Regions from separate parts of the Lactobacillus sp. UMNPBX1 genome, predicted to be linked through region 4. Evidence: predicted binding sites of a transcription regulator. Region 4 holds the regulator's gene; each other region holds the start of a gene.
The links. Region 4 encodes HrcA, which represses chaperone genes, less so after heat shock. Its sites were predicted from a motif close to TTAGCACTCNNNNNNNNNGAGTGCTAA; they were not measured.
Positions count from the first base shown of each region.

Region 1 (4,323 bases), on a different contig from region 4:
AGCAATCATCCCCGTAATGGGAATGACCTGCATAGGGACTGGTTTAATTACGCCAGAAAAAATCAGAATTCCTAATGTCACGTAAGTCCCTACCGCTTCGGCTATTATCGAATTCCAAATATTCCGCCCCGGATTAGGATCACGCTGATTAGCATTCCAAGATGCATTAAAAATTATCACAATAGTTGAAACCAAAGTTAGCCACAAGGCATTAACATGAAAAATAAACTTCAAAACGTAGCCGATTACGACTAACTGAATTATCGCCCTAATCACGCTAATTAAAATATCCTTGGTTAGTCCTAACTTTTCTTTCGCAGAAATTCCAATGGAAACTAACACCAGTGCAAAAGCTAATACTAACGACCAGTTGCTAACTACAACATTTTTCATTCGATTATTCCGCCTTTTTTTACTCTTAAAATATTGCTTGCTTCATCAATTTCACTTTGATCATGTGTAACTTGAATAATTGTCACGCCTTTCTCAGAAACATCCTTAATCAAATTATGTACAATATCTTTACTTTGATTATCAAGCCCGGTAGTTACTTCATCTAATAGCAATATCTTTGGTAAAAATATTATGTTTCGAATTAACGCAACTCTTTGCTTTTCACCACCTGATAAAGCAGTAATCTTTTTATCTAAAAAATCAGCAGAGAGATCAACTTGATTAAGTAAATCAGCTATTTGCTTGTCATTTACATCTACTTTTCTAATTTCATACGGGAAAATCAAATTATCTCTTACTGTTTGCCCAAATAAAGACGGCTGCTGAAAACAATATGAAACTTCTCTACGATATTGAACTGGATTTAAGGAGCTAATGTTTTTTTCTTGATATAGAATATCGCCTGAATTAGCACTAATTAAATTTGCAATCAATCGTAAAATCGTACTTTTTCCTGCACCTGATGGGCCAATTAAGGTTAGAAAATCGCCTTTATTAACCTTAAATGATACATCTTGCAATATTTGTTTTTTATCTGCACTATATTGGATATGTTTTAATTCTAATATTTTCATTCTTTTGCCTAACTAAATAACTCATTTTTCTAATTATACAACTAAAAAAATAAAGGAAATCCAATATTTTCATTGAATTTCCTTTATTTAAATTAATATCGATAATGATTACTTAGTCAACTTTTGTTTACTTTCAAGTAATTCAGCACGTTGAGCTAAGTTCATGTATAACTTGTTGTTGTAGGTTGCGATACCTTCAATTTCACGACCAGTGTGGTATTGGTAAGTATCCTTAACTTCACCATCAGTTGCAATCTTAGCAATTACGTCATTGAATGCAAGGTAGAAGTTATTGTTCTTGGCATCATAAGTAAACCCTTGAGTGTATGTGTTTGCTACAATGCCACCCTTAGTTGCACCTACCATAGTTGGATACCAGTTATCGCCTTTGCGGTTGAATTCCCAGTATTCAGTTTGGTCTTTTTCTTTATTATAAAGAGTTGTGTAAAGCTTGTGATCATTTACAACAACACCATTATTGAAGTAACGACCGTCTGAATCACTACCGTTCCAGCATTTAATAGTCCAAATCTTGTTAATGTACATATCGCTCTTCCGAATTTGGATTAACTCTTCAGACATATTGCTCTTGTATGAAACCTTATTATTGTTATTTAGAACGTAAATGTATTTATCAGTTGAGCCCATTGCTTGACCGTGACCAATTGGAATATATGGACTAACTTTAATGTTCTTAACGTAAGAATTGAACTTCTTTTGGCTCATATCAAGTAAGTATTGTCCGTTAAATGCATTGGTTAAATGGTTAAGATTATATCCTACAATATGACCATTGCTAATCAGGGTACTACTTAATAAACTAGTGTACAACCAGCCATTTGACATGGTAATTCCTTCAGGAATATGACCTACACGGTTAATATAGTCATCATTTTTAATGTCACGGTAAACACTTAATAAAACTGGTTGGAAGAAGCGAGTAGTGAAATCTAATTTTCCGCTTTCACTATCATAAGCATGCTTATTCTTATCAGGAGTAAAATCAGTCTTAGTTACATAGTTAGCAGAACTTCCGTAGTAAGTCTTCCAGGATTTCAAATCGCCGTTAAATGGCTTAGCTTGGACGCTATCAGCATCAGCAATTCCTTCCTTAGTACTCTTTCTGACAGTTACCTTAACAGTTGCCTTTGCTTTACCATAGCTATATTTAACATTATAGGTACCTGGAGTTGAGCAATCGATTGCATCTTCTGAAATCTTAATATCTGCTGTATCAATTACAGTACCCATATAATTGGTTACATAACTTACTGCATCAGTTGGATCAAAATCGTAGTGACTATTTTGTACTAAACTGATAGTCTTTGGTACAGCGATAGCATCTCTTGTAAAGTAGTTTTGGTTAACATAACCAACTTTACGACCATTTACATAAATACGCCAATAAGTTGCATCCTTTGTCTTAATTCTCTGGTCAGATTGAATATGAGCATATTGATAATCGCTAGCATCAGCAATCTTACCGCTAGGTTTACCATTACTAATCTTTTTATAAACAGGATAATTCTTATTGCTACCTACTTTAACCATTAAGTCATAAGAAGTACTTGTTTGAGCTGGTCCCTTCTTCGCACTGGAATCAGTCTTAGCAGTATCTGTATTACTATCAGTAGTTTTAGAATTATCTGCAAATACTGCATTTGTAGAACCAATTAACAAACCAACACCCAGTGCTACAGCTGAAGTAGCAGTTAAAATTTTATTTGAATACTTCAAACCTATCCTCCGTATCTTATATTTTGCATTTTACTTTTATATTATAATATATAAACACTGTTAGCTAAAATACATTTTTATTACCATTGTTACCATTGAGCTTCTTTATTTGACACTTTCATTACGAAGTGATTTAATTAGCACTGTACTTGAAAGAGTGCTAATTAATACGAAATCAATTAGGAGGCAAATTTATGCTAGTACCTACAGTTATTGAACAAACTGCTCGTGGTGAACGTGCTTATGACATTTACTCACGCTTATTAAAAGACAGAATTATCATGCTTAGCGGTGAAATTAATGACCAAATGGCTAACTCAATCATCGCTCAATTACTCTTCCTTGATGCTCAAGACAATACCAAGGATATTTCACTTTATATCAACTCACCAGGTGGTGTAATCACCTCCGGCTTAGCTATCATGGATACCATGAACTTTATTAAGTCAGACGTATCAACTATTGCAATTGGTATGGCAGCTTCAATGGCTTCTATCCTCTTGACTAGTGGTACTAAGGGTAAGCGTTTTGCACTTCCTAACTCAACTGTTTTAATTCACCAACCATTAGGTGGTGCTCAAGGTCAACAAACTGATATCCAAATTGCAGCTAACGAAATTTTGAAGAGCCGTAAGAAGATCAACGAAATTTTGCACGAAACTACCGGTCAACCTTTGGAAAAGATCCAAAAGGATACTGAACGTGACAACTACTTAACTGCTGAAGAAGCCAAGGAATATGGTTTGATTGACGAAATCATGGTTAATAAGAAGAAGTAATTAATTATTAAAAATTATTCACACTCTAAAAGGAGCTTGCACTCATTGTGCAGGCTCCTTTTTCTTATTCTCTTAAACTCTCAGCTAACTCATGTAGTTTCTTAAATCGGTGATTAACTCCTGACTTCGAAATCGGACCATCCGGAATTTGATTAGCTACTTCCTTTAAAGTTAATTCTGGATGCGCCAATCTAAAACGCGCTAAAACTTGCAATTTCTCTGGTAGATCATCTAAGCCGTTTTCTTGTTCAATCAGCTGGATGTCTTCTACCTGCTTAGCTGAAGCTGAGGCTGTTTTTTTCATATTCGCGGTATCACAATTAACCAAGCGATTAACCGAATTTCGCATATCTCGCATAATACGCAAATCTTCAAAGTTAAGCATTGCATTAAGTGCACCCACTATATGCAAAAAGTCGCCAATTTTTGCGGCTTCTTTTAAATAAACAATATAGCCTCTTCTACGTTTAGTTGCTTTAGCATTTAAATAAAAATAATTATTCATCAACTTACATAAATCCTCATTATGGTCCTCATAAGTTGAATAAATCTCCAAGTGATAACGACTCGTTTCTGGATTATTGACACTACCTCCGGCTAGAAATGCACCGCGTAAATAGGACATTGCTCCTTCACGTGAAGTCATAATTCTCTGAGGAATTCGCGTTACCAAACCTTTTTCAGGATCCCAGATTTGTAAGTTTTCTAGGATTTCTTGTACCTTCTGATTCAATCGTACCAAATATTGATTATTTTTTTTCAATTTCATCTTGCGCGAG
Region 1 covers NZ_PCZI01000001.1:246,737-251,059, reverse strand. The annotation lists gene fetB (iron export ABC transporter permease subunit FetB) at 1-393, opposite strand, end outside; gene CP352_RS01245 (ATP-binding cassette domain-containing protein) at 390-1,028, opposite strand; gene CP352_RS01240 (SH3-like domain-containing protein) at 1,137-2,765, opposite strand; gene clpP (ATP-dependent Clp endopeptidase proteolytic subunit ClpP) at 2,960-3,544, shown strand; gene whiA (DNA-binding protein WhiA) at 3,609-4,323, opposite strand, start outside.
Region 1: the regulator HrcA is predicted to act here: its motif matches at 2,903-2,929, upstream of clpP (ATP-dependent Clp endopeptidase proteolytic subunit ClpP).

Region 2 (4,323 bases), on a different contig from region 4:
TCATCATCACGATATTCAAGATCGAAAGTCTTAGGTGGTTCACCTACTGCGATAGCAGTCATTTGGTAAACTTCGCTTAAAAATTTTTCGCGAACCTTTTTAATTTCATCATCTTTGCCGTATTGCTTCAAATGGCGCAATACTAAAGCATCCTTCTTTAACTTATCGCCCAAAGCAGTAGCAAAACCAGTTGTATCGTTGGTGTTAAAAGTTTCTGGCATAGCATATGAAGGAACAACACCATATTTTTCAACTAAAGCAGCAGCCATTTGGAATTGTCCACCATCACTACCAGCAAAGTCTAAGTCAGCCTTAACTTGACGTGAATCAAGTGGCATATCAGCACTGTCTAAGATTCTGTTGTAGAACATGTTGGCACGTTCAATCTTGTCCCAGAAAAAGTTGTAAGCTTGTGAGAAAGTGAAATCTTTAGCCTTGTATTTTTTACCAAAAGCATGACGTAAAACGTTCAAAGTTGCGAACAACCAGCAACGACCTGAATGCTTTTGATTAGTAACGTTGTTGGTGTCAAGTTCGGTTGAAAAGACGCGGGTTAATTGTCCTTGAACACGATCATTATAAGATGCTTCAAGTACACCACTGCGTTGAGCTGCACGAGCAACGACTTTATTTTCAGGTTTTTTATTAAATTCGGCAGAGAACTTTTCTAGTTCTTGCACAGTTAATTCATGAGCCATAAAAAATCTCCTTTTTAATTTTATAATTTTTTTCTAAACTAACTCTATTTTAAAGCAAAATACAAGCGGGTTCAATTAGAACTCGCTTGTAGAGAATTATTAATCCGTTAACTTATTAGACCTCTTGCATAAACCTAATAAATTAATCAATTTTTATAGAATTGCCATCATCGCCGGCAGTTTCCTTAGGCAAAGTGATGGTCAATACACCATTATCATACTTTGCATGAATCTCACTTGCAACTACATTTGGTAATCTATAGCTTCTAGAAATACTGCCCTCACTTCTTTCCTTATGAATGATATTTCTATTTTTATCGCTAGTGTCCTTAAATGATTTTCTTGTGCCGCTGACATTTAACGTACCGTCATTATAGTTAACGTTGATATCCTGCTTATCCATGCCAGGCATGTCAATCTTAACTAGATAGTCCTTATCAGTTTCTGCAACATCAGATTGCATAATGTTTTCAATTTCATTATCGTCAAAGAAGTTTCTTGGAAAACCAAACCAATCATTCATTGCATCCATCATGTCGTTGCGCCGATTCATCATATCGTTTGCCATAAATAAAACTTCCTTTCATTTTTGTATTTGCTTAATTAGAATATAAGGAAAAGATCAACTCATTTCTTGATCTCTTTTCTCCTTACACTGTTTATTGTAGTCGCTTTTTATAGAAATGACACAAATTAGCACTCAAAAATGTATAGTGCTAATTTTAGACTGATAACGCTGCTACAATAACATTCTGAGATTGTAGATAATTATTACGTATAAAAAAATAAAGAAAGTTTGTGAAATAGAAATGGTATATTTTCAGAAAATGACTCCAGAAGGCTATCAACAAATTGAGGATGAAATTGCTCGATTAAAAAAAGATCGGCCACGTAGAATTAAAATTTTGCAGGCTGCACGAGCTTTAGGTGATCTTTCGGAAAATACTGAATATACTGAAGCAAAACGTGATCTAGGTCACTTACAAAGTCGTCTGCGTTACCTAGGCAAACAATTAAAGTATGCCGAAATTGTTAAAGCTGAAGATGATGGTAAGGTTGATCTAGGAAAGACCGTTGTGCTTAAGTTTGATGACGATGATGAAACAGAAGAATACAAAGTAGTTGGGCGAATGGAAGCGGATCTTGCTGCTGGCAAGGTTTCTTTTGATTCTCCATTGGGTCAAGCAATCATGAAAAAGGAGGCTGGTACAACAGCAACGGTGGCGGCACCAGCAGGTGAATATCAAGTAACGATTGTGGAAGTTAAATAAGTTGAGAACTATAATAAACTGTCTTTTTCTGGTATAATATGGGTTTTGTAGGATACAATTCAGAGTAGGAGTGAAGAATTTGAATACGCCACGATCAAGAGAGGGTAATGTGATCCGCTATGCCGTTTATTTAGCTGGCTATGTCGCTGTGTTTGCAGTAGTAAAGCTAGTTACTAGAAAATCTCCGGTTCATATTTGGGATTTGATTTTATTCGGCTTAGTTGCAGCCATGATTCTGTTGTTTTATGTTTATCGTTTCAATCGAGAGCAACGCTTTTTTGCCCGTGATCTTAAACTTCCATGGTTGGGCAGTTTGTCAACTGTTGTTCTATTAACATTAGTGATTACAGTTACACAGATTTCGATTTCATACTTACAATCATATGGCAGGATTAGTCATTATGATTTCCAATTGATATATGCCAAAAGTGAATCAGTTAACATGTTTTGGTTTTTAATCGTTGTCCAAGGAATTGTATTACCAATCCTACAAGAATTTTTGGCGACTGGCTTTTTGTTCAATTATGCTTTTCGGCGAAATACTAAGCAAGTTGCAATTATGGGGATCATTGTTTCAGGTCTGATTTATAGCTTACTGAACTTTCAAAATTCAGTAGTACTCTTTATTATTGATGCAATTTATGGCATGGTGTTTGCTTGGAGCTATATGTACACACAAACATTATTGATGCCAATTTACTTAGCTGTAGTTAGTGGCGTACTTACAGTGATTATGATTTAAAAACAAAAGGATGAGAAAAATTCTCATCCTTATTTTTGTATAAAAAAAGCGGATAGCGTGAATCGAACCCGCATCTACAGCTTGGGAAGCTGTCGTTCTACCATTTAACTATACCCGCAATATGTTTTTATTTTAGCATTTTTTCTATTTGAAGATCAACACTTTTACGATCAATTAAGCTGGTAAAATTTTGAAAAAGCCAGCGGCGTAGTTCGTTGGGCATAACAACTAGAGGCATTCTATTATGGATTGGCGCCATATCTTTGTTAGGCGCGGTAGTAACCATTGAAAAATAATCCTGATCATAAATACCTGCAATTAAGGTAAGTGGTTGATTAGTGCGGAAGGCGTAGCGATCATGGTATTTACGACCGTTTTCAGCAATATGGGTAGTTTTAGCGTATTCAAAGAATTTTTCGGTTAAGATTAAGCAACGTTGCTTGGCAAAGGATTTGTCCCACATTGAAGGCGCTGAATCATAAAATCGCTCAATTCTAGCGTTAAATAAAGGCTTTTTTGGATCAACGGGACTTGGATAGCCCCATTTTTTGTTGCTTAATTGCAATTGACCATTTTGATAAAGCAAAACAGGTGCTACTTGGTTAGGAAAAATATCTTGTGCTTGAATGTCAAAATTTGGTGTAACTAAGGGCAGGTCAAGATCGCTTTTGAGATATTGTTGAATTTGTTTTAAATTAGGTAAACGAAACTGGTTGCACATACGCATTTCCTTTCTTTAGGGCTAGTTTAATCATAGCCTATTTTTTGTTAAAATTAGGTAATTAAACAATTAATATTAATAAAAAAATAAACTTAAAAATTAGAAAAGAGCAAAAAGATGACGAAAGAAATTTTATTAACTGGTGACCGTCCTACTGGTAAGCTGCACATTGGTCACTATATCGGTTCATTAAAGAATAGAGTAAAATTACAAAATTCAGGTAAATATGATCCATATATTATGATTGCGGATACACAGGCTTTGACCGACAATGCTCGTAATCCGGAAAAAATTCGCAATAGTTTGATCCAAGTAGCTTTAGATTACTTAGCTGTTGGTATTGATCCAGCTAAATCAACTATTTATGTTCAATCACAAATTCCTGCTCTATTTGAATTGACTGCTTACTACATGGATTTAGTAACTGTGGCTCGGCTTGAAAGAAATCCAACTGTTAAGACAGAAATTAAGCAAAAAGATTTCAAAGACTCTATTCCAATTGGCTTTTTAAACTATCCAGTTTCTCAAGCTGCTGATATCACCGCTTTTAAAGCAACCGTTATTCCTGTTGGAGATGACCAGGAACCAATGTTGGAACAAACACGTGAAATCGTTAGGACTTTTAACCGTGTTTATAATTGTGATGTTTTGGTTGAACCTAAAGGTTATTTCCCACCTAAAGGTCAAGGACGTTTGCCAGGACTTGATGGTAATGCGAAGATGTCGAAGTCACTTGGCAATGCGATTTATCTTGCTGATGATACAAAGACAGTTCAAAAGAAAGTTATGTCAATGTACACGGATCCTAACCATATTCACGTTGAAGACCCTGGTAAGGTTGAAGGTAACACTGTCTTTACATATCTTGATGTCTTCGATCCAGATAAGGAC
Region 2 covers NZ_PCZI01000011.1:30,670-34,992, reverse strand. The annotation lists gene CP352_RS06935 (C1 family peptidase) at 1-698, opposite strand, end outside; gene CP352_RS06930 (Hsp20/alpha crystallin family protein) at 841-1,266, opposite strand; gene greA (transcription elongation factor GreA) at 1,508-1,969, shown strand; gene CP352_RS06920 (CPBP family intramembrane glutamic endopeptidase) at 2,049-2,711, shown strand; tRNA gene CP352_RS06915 (tRNA-Gly) at 2,759-2,829, opposite strand; gene CP352_RS06910 (SOS response-associated peptidase) at 2,839-3,432, opposite strand; gene trpS (tryptophan--tRNA ligase) at 3,550-4,323, shown strand, end outside.
Region 2: the regulator HrcA is predicted to act here: its motif matches at 1,392-1,418, upstream of CP352_RS06930 (Hsp20/alpha crystallin family protein).

Region 3 (4,323 bases), on a different contig from region 4:
ATTAGCAACTTGAATAATTTTTAAATTAAAATATTGCCAAAACCAAAAAGCAATATTAGTAAATGTCATTGCCACAAAGAAAAGTGCAATAACTAACCAAACTCGATTAAATTGACGTTTTGTTAAAATATTCGTAAGAATTCCCATAACGGCGGGGGAAATAATGCCATCTAAGCCAGTAAAACCGCTAGCTATAACTAAGCCTAGCCACAAAGATGAGTGCCCTTTAAAAATATCTCGAAGATATATAAATTTTTGCTTCATAATTATTCCTCATTGAAGATCTTTTTTAATCATATTCAATACCGCTTCTTAAGTAGTTACTTACAAATCAAAATGAATTCCTTAAAAGAGCTTCTTTATTATCGTCTAAACAAAGATAATGAAGAATTAATTTTGTTTATAGTTTCCTTACCTGAGGTACTTAATCTGCCTAAAGTATCTCATAATTTTTCTGAACTTTTTCACCGAATTAAGAGCTTATAATTATCTTATTTTTTATATTTTTATAATACTCTTATTTTAATTTCAGATCAAACAACTTTGCAGAAATGCAAAACTAATTCAATTTCTGCACAAAAAGAGGATATTCCCTAGGAAATATCCTCTTTTTCTTTATTAACTATTAATTAATCTTATTTTTTATCTTCGGCTTTAGTTTTGTCTTCCTTAATTTTTTCTTCAATCTTTGGAGAAATATCGAAGATTGCTTCACCGTTTAAGTACAAGTGCTTGTCATCTGCAGTGAATTCAAGCTTCTTAGTTTCAGGTTTTCTCAGGATCAACTTAGCAGCTGGAGTTTCAAGATTTTGTTCAACTACTCTTCTAAGTGGACGAGCACCGAACTTCTTGTCGTAGCCCTTTTCTGCCAAGAATGCCTTAGCTTCGTCTGAAACTTCTACCGTTACACCCTTCTTAGCAAGAACATGAGACATCTTCTTCAAGTAAATGTTGATGATCTTGCCCATGTCTTGTTCAGTAAGTGAGTTGAATGGAACGATTGCGTCCAAACGGTTCAAGAATTCAGGTCTGAAGTAGTTTTCAAGGGCTGAGATTAACTTGTCTTGGTCAACCTTGCCATCTTCAAGCAACTTGTCTGAGAAGCCGGCGTTTGAAGTCATAATCAAGATAGTATCCTTGAATGAAACAGTTCTACCTTGTGCGTCAGTCAAACGACCGTCATCCATAATTTGCAATAATGCGTTGAAGACTTGTGGGTTAGCTTTTTCAATCTCATCAAATAAAATCAATGAGTATGGTTGGTGACGAACCTTTTCAGTTAATTGACCACCTTCACCGTAGCCAACATAGCCAGGTGCTGAACCGATCAACTTGTTAACTGCCATTTCGTCTTGGTATTCACTCATGTCCAAACGGATTAAGTGTTCCTTGTTACCAAATAATTGAATTGCCAATTGTTTAGCAAGTTCAGTCTTACCAACACCAGTAGGTCCAGTGAGTAAGAATGAACCAGTAGGTCTGTCGCTGTCTTTGAAGATTTGCTTACGAGCAATAGCGTCAGTAATTACATCGATAGCTCTGTCTTGATCAATAACATTCTTCTTAAGTTTCTTAGCTAAGTCCAAGTTCTTTTGAGCTTCATCAGCGTGGAGTTCACTCATTGGGATCTTAGTCTTTTGTTCAATAATTGCGTAGATGTCTTTTTCAGTTACTTCTGGAGTATTCTTAGAATCTACATTCTTAAGTTGTTTCTCAAGTTCAGCAATCTTACTCTTAATTTCTGAAGCCTTGTCGTAATCCTCTGCCTTAGCAGCTTCAGTCTTCTTAGCTTCAAGAGCTGAGATTTGGTTCTTTAAGCTCTTTTCATCAGTTGGTTGTACAAGCAATGCCTTCTTAGCACCAGCTTCATCCATCAAGTCGATAGCCTTGTCTGGTAAGTAACGGCCTTGAATGTATCTTTCTGATAATTCAACAGCTAATTTAAGACTGTCGTCACTGTATTTTACGTGGTGGTAGTCTTCGTACTTCTTCTTTAAGCCTTCCAAAATCTTAACAGCTACATCAGTAGATGGTTCTGGAACTTGAACAGCTTGGAATCTACGTGATAAAGCTGGATCTTTTTCAATTCTTTGGAATTCACTAGTAGTAGTAGCACCAATTAACTTCAATTGACCACTTGCCAAAGCTGGCTTCAAGATGTTAGCTGCATCCCCATTGTTGTTTTCTGAATCAGTAGAACCAGCACCAACGATGTTGTGAATTTCATCGATGAATAAAACAATGTTAGGATCGCTCTTGGCCTTATCGATAACCTTCTTTAATCTTTCTTCAAAGCTACCACGAAGACTTGAACCAGCAACCATGTCATTAATATTTACTGAAATGATATGCATGTTAGCCATTTTAGCTGGTACATTGCCTGAAGCAATTCTTTCAGCTAAGCCTTCTACAATAGAAGTCTTACCAACACCAGCAGGTCCGATTAAAACAGGATTATTCTTCTTACGTCTTGAAAGAATTTCAATTACGTTATCAATCTGTTCGTCACGGCCAATTACTGGGTCAAATTTATTGTTCTTAGCTTCCTCAACTAAGTCAACACCAATTGGCTTTTCATTGGGTTGTTGTGGGTTCTGTTGAATTGTTTGTGGTGCAGCACCCATGCTGCTGGAGTAGTTAATTGGAATTGAACCTGAATTGCCCTTGCTATTTCTTCTAGTGCCGAAGTCGTCATTAAAGAATGAGCTATTCAATTCGTTAAATAAGTTATCAAAATCATTGTTAAAGTATGCCATATGTGCAACACTCCCTATCTCAAATTTACGTCTTTAGCACTCTAAGCTACTGAGTGCTAACTCATTACATTTAATAGTATAGCATGTTATCCACAGATTGCAAGCTAAAAATCAAAAGTTTTCCACATCTTCTTTATTTTTTGTGATTTTTATTAAAAAAGCGCCACAAATGCTGTAATATAAACATTTGTAGTGCTTCACAAATTCTAAAAAATTTCTTAAGATGGGCAAAAATTGATGATTATTTTGCTTAAAACTGTTTAATTTTAAGGAAGTTTTCCACAGATAAGAATAAGTTTATTACTATAAACTATTTCTGCCTACCTCTATTATTGCCCTTTTGCTTGTCCAGTATTTTGCGGTTCGCTCAACTTTCTCGGCTCAAGCAAATACTGTTTAATTACTTTGATTACCTGCTTATTCTGAGGTAAATCCGAGTGATCCGCTTCTACACCCGTTACTGTCATTGCAGTATAGCTCTTGACTTGATTCTGAAAAATATATTTTCCGGCTGCTACGCTAGCTTCTGGTACAATTCCATCAGACTCATAATTTTTTCCACCAGATAAGGAATAAACAATCAAGTTTTTCGGTAGTTTATCTTTGTTCTTGATAAAGGTTTCTAGCATTTGCGTTTTATGATTAATATTTTTTTCACCAAAATTATATGGCGTTCCTAGCGTCATCAGACGTTTGATTTTAATTTCATCAGAATAGTAACAGTAGTAATGTTCTAACCAATAGGTCCAGATCAAGCCACCGTTAGAATGCCCAAAGGCTTTAAAATTATTAAACTTATAGCTCTCTGATAAGGCATAAAAGGCTTGATCAAACCAGCTGGCTTGCTTCTTAATATTGCTATAACCATCGTGATTATTTTCAAAACCGACAATAATGAAAGGTTCGTTGTCGTTTTTATTGATTTTGCCTGAATATGATAGCGTTCCATTCGTTGAAACTTTAATTTTAAGCACGCTATGCTTAGTCGGTGTGTTCTGATTTAGCTGCTTCACTAATTGATTAAAACGTTCAGTTGTTGCACTAGAGCCTGGAATCATAATTACTGGCGACAAAAGTGATTTGCGTCTTTCAGCTCTAGCGTGGTTATCAGCCTTCATCCAAAAATAACCTGGAATAGCCAAAGCTACTAATAAGACTAAGACGATTGCCAACCATTTAAAATTAGGATTTTGAACTAAATTAATCATTCTTTTCTTCATAATCCTTTAGTCCCCTTTCAAGTCGCAAACCTAATTTCATAGTTGGAATAAACATTATTATATCTAAAATGAATAACAAAATAGAAAATACCAAGTTGCTCCAGTCACCATTAGAACCAAAGAAAGAGACCAAAATTCCTGGTGTCCCACTTAAAACGGGGTAAGCACAAGGTTGAATTAAATGGCAAAAAATTGCTCCAGCGGCTAGTAGAATATTAATAATTGGAATAATCACAATCGCCGGCAGTAACAATGGATTTAAAATAATCGGCATCCCGACCATCATGCCTCCAGTTGAGCCAAAAGCTGCTGGAAGCAGGTTAACCTTGGCAATATTTTCACTATCC
Region 3 covers NZ_PCZI01000005.1:17,147-21,469, forward strand. The annotation lists gene CP352_RS04110 (ABC transporter ATP-binding protein) at 1-264, opposite strand, end outside; gene CP352_RS04115 (ATP-dependent Clp protease ATP-binding subunit) at 636-2,756, opposite strand; gene CP352_RS04120 (alpha/beta hydrolase) at 3,086-3,976, opposite strand; gene CP352_RS04125 (PTS sugar transporter subunit IIC) at 3,957-4,323, opposite strand, start outside.
Region 3: the regulator HrcA is predicted to act here: its motif matches at 2,790-2,816, upstream of CP352_RS04115 (ATP-dependent Clp protease ATP-binding subunit).

Region 4 (4,323 bases):
AATTGATCTACTTCGTTTCTAAGGTCTGCTTCTTCCTTACGCTTCTTATCTTCATCAGCGTGTTCTTCAGCATCCTTTTGCATACGTTTAATTTCTTCATCTGATAAACCGGATGAACTCTTAATAGTAATCTTTTGTTCCTTGCCAGTACCCATATCCTTAGCAGATACATTTACAATACCGTTCTTATCGATATCGAAGGTAACTTGAATTTGAGGAACACCACGTGGTGCTGGTGGAATATCAGTTAATTCAAAGCGGCCAAGAGTCTTGTCGTCTGCAGCCATTGGACGTTCACCTTGCAATACGTGAACATCTACAGCTGGTTGATTATCTGCTGCAGTTGAGAAGATTTGACTCTTTGAAGTTGGAATAGTAGTGTTTCTGTCGATTAACTTAGTGAAGACACCACCCATGGTCTCAATACCAAGTGACAATGGGGTAACATCAAGTAAAACAATATCCTTAACATCGCCTGAGATAACACCACCTTGAATTGCTGCACCCATAGCTACAGCTTCATCAGGGTTAATTGAATGGTCAGGTTCCTTACCAGCCCATTCCTTAACTGCCTTTTGAACAGCTGGAATACGAGTAGAACCACCATTTAAAATAACCTTGTCAATGTCATTAACAGTAAGACCTGCATCCTTCAATGCATTGTCAAATGGTACCTTAGTCTTTTCTACCAAGTCAGCAGTTAATTCATCAAACTTAGCACGAGTTAAATCTGCTTCAAGGTGTAATGGACCAGCTTCGCCAGCAGAAATGAATGGAAGTGAGATATGAGTACTTGATACACCTGACAAGTCCTTCTTTGCTTTTTCTGCAGCATCCTTTAAGCGTTGCATTGCCATCTTGTCCTTCGACAAATCAACACCATTTTCATCCTTAAAGTTCTTAATTAACCAATCCATGATACGGTGATCAAAGTCATCACCACCAAGATGAGTATCACCATTAGTTGACAATACTTGAAAGACACCATCACCTAATTGCAATACAGAAACATCAAAAGTACCACCACCAAGGTCGTATACTAAGACTTTTTCATCTTGGTCTTTATTTAAACCGAAGGCTAATGCTGAAGCAGTTGGTTCGTTAATAATTCTTTGCACATTCAAACCAGCAATCTTACCAGCGTCCTTAGTAGCTTGGCGTTGAGCATCATTGAAGTAAGCAGGAACAGTAATAACAGCATCCTTAACTTCTTCACCCAAGTAATCTTCTGAGAATTTCTTAATATATTGTAAAATAAATGCTGAAATTTCTTGTGGTGTATATTCCTTATCACCAACTTTAACCTTATAATCAGCTTCACCCATGTGACGCTTAATTGAAACAATGGTATTAGGGTTGGTAATAGCTTGACGCTTTGCTACCTCACCGACTTGAATTTCACCATCTTTAAATGCAACTACTGAAGGAGTAGTCCGGTTACCTTCTGGATTAGTGATAATCTTTGGTTCTTTACCTTCAAGAACTGCAACTGCTGAGTTAGTAGTCCCAAGGTCAATCCCAATAACTTTTGACATATATTAGCTTCCTCTCTTATTGAGCAACTACAACCATTGCTGGTCTTAGTGTTCTATCCTTATATTGATATCCTTTTTGTAAAACCTGAACAACGTGATCTTTTTGATCATCATTCTCAGCTGCTACTGTTTGAACAGCTTGATGTAATGTCGGATCAAATTTAACGCCATCAGCCTCAATCTCAACTACACCGTGATCTTTCATTGCCTTCACAAGTGCATCCAGGGTCATTTTCACGCCCTTCTTTAACTGCTTAGACACATCATCATCGGCCTCAACGCTTAGGGCTCTTTCCAAATTGTCCATTGCTGGCAAAATGTCCTTCGCTAAGCTTTGAGATTCGTACTTAATTAATTGAGCACGTTCTTTAGTGTAGCGATTTTGCATATTTTGAATTTCTGCTTCACTACGCAAATACTTATCTTCAAGATCCTTGTTCTTATCTTTTAAATCAGCTAATTCTTTAGCTAATTTTTGATCTTGTTTATTTTTTTCTTGCTTCTTTTCTTCACCTTTATCGGCTTCTTTTTTAGCCTTAGGCTCAGAAGTCTTTTCTTTTTGCTCTAGATTTTTTTCACTTGGAAATTCTTCTTTACTCACGGCTAACCTCCTTTATTGAAACTTGCCGTAATAATCAAGCAACTTTTTAGCTAGTTCATTTCTAAAATATTCAAGCAACCCAATCATTTGTGAATATGGCATATTCGTTGGTCCAAGTAAAGCAATAGTTCCTTTACCATGGGAGCCAACGCTGTACTCAGCTGTCAGCAAACTATAATTTTTTAATAAATCATTGGGTAATTCAGATCCCAACTTTACCTTTACTGGATAATTTCCAGACTTTGGATCCACCTTTGCATCCATTAAATTAGTGAACAGATTATTATGATCAATCAACTCGTACAAAGAACGAATGTCATTTACATCATGTTCAGAAGTATTATTGAGCAAATTAATCTGTCCATCCACATACATCTGCTCACTAGCTGCATCTTTTACGACATCTTCAACTAAACTAAGCAATTCAGTCACATGTTCGCCGCCTAATTCGTTTTTAGCTAATTCACTTAGCAACGAAACGTTGATTTCATTTAGGCTCTTTCCGACTAACTGATCATTAATCATGCGGACAGCCTTTTCAATTTCTTCGCCGTGAATATTATGTGGCAAAGCATATACCTGATTTTGAATGTTACCATCACTTGTAACCAAAATTGCCATAATCTGTCGTTGAGACAGCGGTACAATTCTAAATCCTGTGACTCTAACATCATGACTCTCAGGTCCTTCCGCAAATGCGGTATAGTTAGTTAAATCTGACAGAATTCGTGCAGCTTCTTGTACAATTTCATTTACTTGATGAAAAGGTCGATCTAATTGACTTCCTATTGTATTATAAACAGACTCTGGTAATTGCAACGGCTCAACTAAATTATCAAGATAATAACGATAGCCCTCGCTTGAAGGAATTCGACCACTTGAAGAGTGAGTTTTTTCAATTAACCCCTGCTCTTCCAACACGGCCATTTCATTTCTAATCGTTGCACTTGAAACTTTAATTGGCAACTGCTTCATTACGGTCTTTGAACCTACTGGCTCATGACTTTGTGTAAAGTCTGTAATTATTGTTTTTAAAATAAGCTCTTGACGCTCGGTCAACATATTATATCGCCCTCACTTTTAGCACTCACATCTCTCAGGTGCTAACAGTTAATATGATACCAGAAATTAGCACTAAATCAAGTAGATTGCTAATTTTATTCAAAAAAATACGCACTTTTTTCAAAGTACGTAGCTTCTTAACCCTTTTGCTTAAAATAAGCCCTAATTTCTTGCTCATCTCGTTCAAGTTGCTCTTTCAGTTCAGGTAATCCGGCAAATTTTTTCTCACCTCTGGTATATTTATACCATTTGATCTTCATTGGCTTACCATAGATATCTTCATTAAAATCAAAAATATTAGATTCAATATATATCTTCTTGTCCTGATTAATGGTTACATTATAGCCAACGCTAGTCATGGAGTTATACCACTTACCATTTACTTTAGTCTTGGTAGCATAAACTCCAATTTTAGGAATCACCTTATGGTCTGCCCAAATCAAATTAGCTGTTGGATAGCCTAGCTTATGACCATTTCGTTTACCATGCCCAATGATACCACTCATTACATAATGGTGCCCCATTAATTCAGTGGCTAATTCCATCTGACCATCCTTAATTGCTTGACGAATTTCAGTTGAGCCAATTTTTCTACCGTTAAAAGTTTGCTTTGGCATCACTACAATATTAAAACGCCCTTTGGAAAATTGGGGTAAATTAGCCATATTTGCAATATTCTTAGGACCATAAGTGTAATCAAAGCCAGCAACAACGGTATCAGCATTTAATCTGACAATTACATTATCGACAAATTCTTGTGCAGAAATTTGACTGAAATTTTTAGTAAATGGTAAAACAGCCAAATAATCTACTCCTAATTCCGCCATTTTGTTAGCTTTTTCTTCCAAAGTTTCTAAGTATTTAAAATCTCGTTTCGACTCATAAACTTCCTTAGGATGTCGATCAAAGGTCAACACAACTAATGACAATTTCTTCTGTAATGCAATTTCTTTAGCCTGATTAATTAAGCGCTGATGTCCCAAATGAACCCCATCAAAAAAGCCAAGGGCAAGCACAATTCTAGTAGATAAAATATTTTCCTTAACAGGATATGTTAAATGAACGATTTTCACAGCTAATTCCTTCATTTCATTTATTCATTTTGCAACAGCATTAAGCTTGGGC
Region 4 covers NZ_PCZI01000002.1:11,526-15,848, forward strand. The annotation lists gene dnaK (molecular chaperone DnaK) at 1-1,535, opposite strand, end outside; gene grpE (nucleotide exchange factor GrpE) at 1,552-2,136, opposite strand; gene hrcA (heat-inducible transcriptional repressor HrcA) at 2,149-3,198, opposite strand; gene ribF (riboflavin biosynthesis protein RibF) at 3,336-4,286, opposite strand; gene truB (tRNA pseudouridine(55) synthase TruB) at 4,292-4,323, opposite strand, start outside.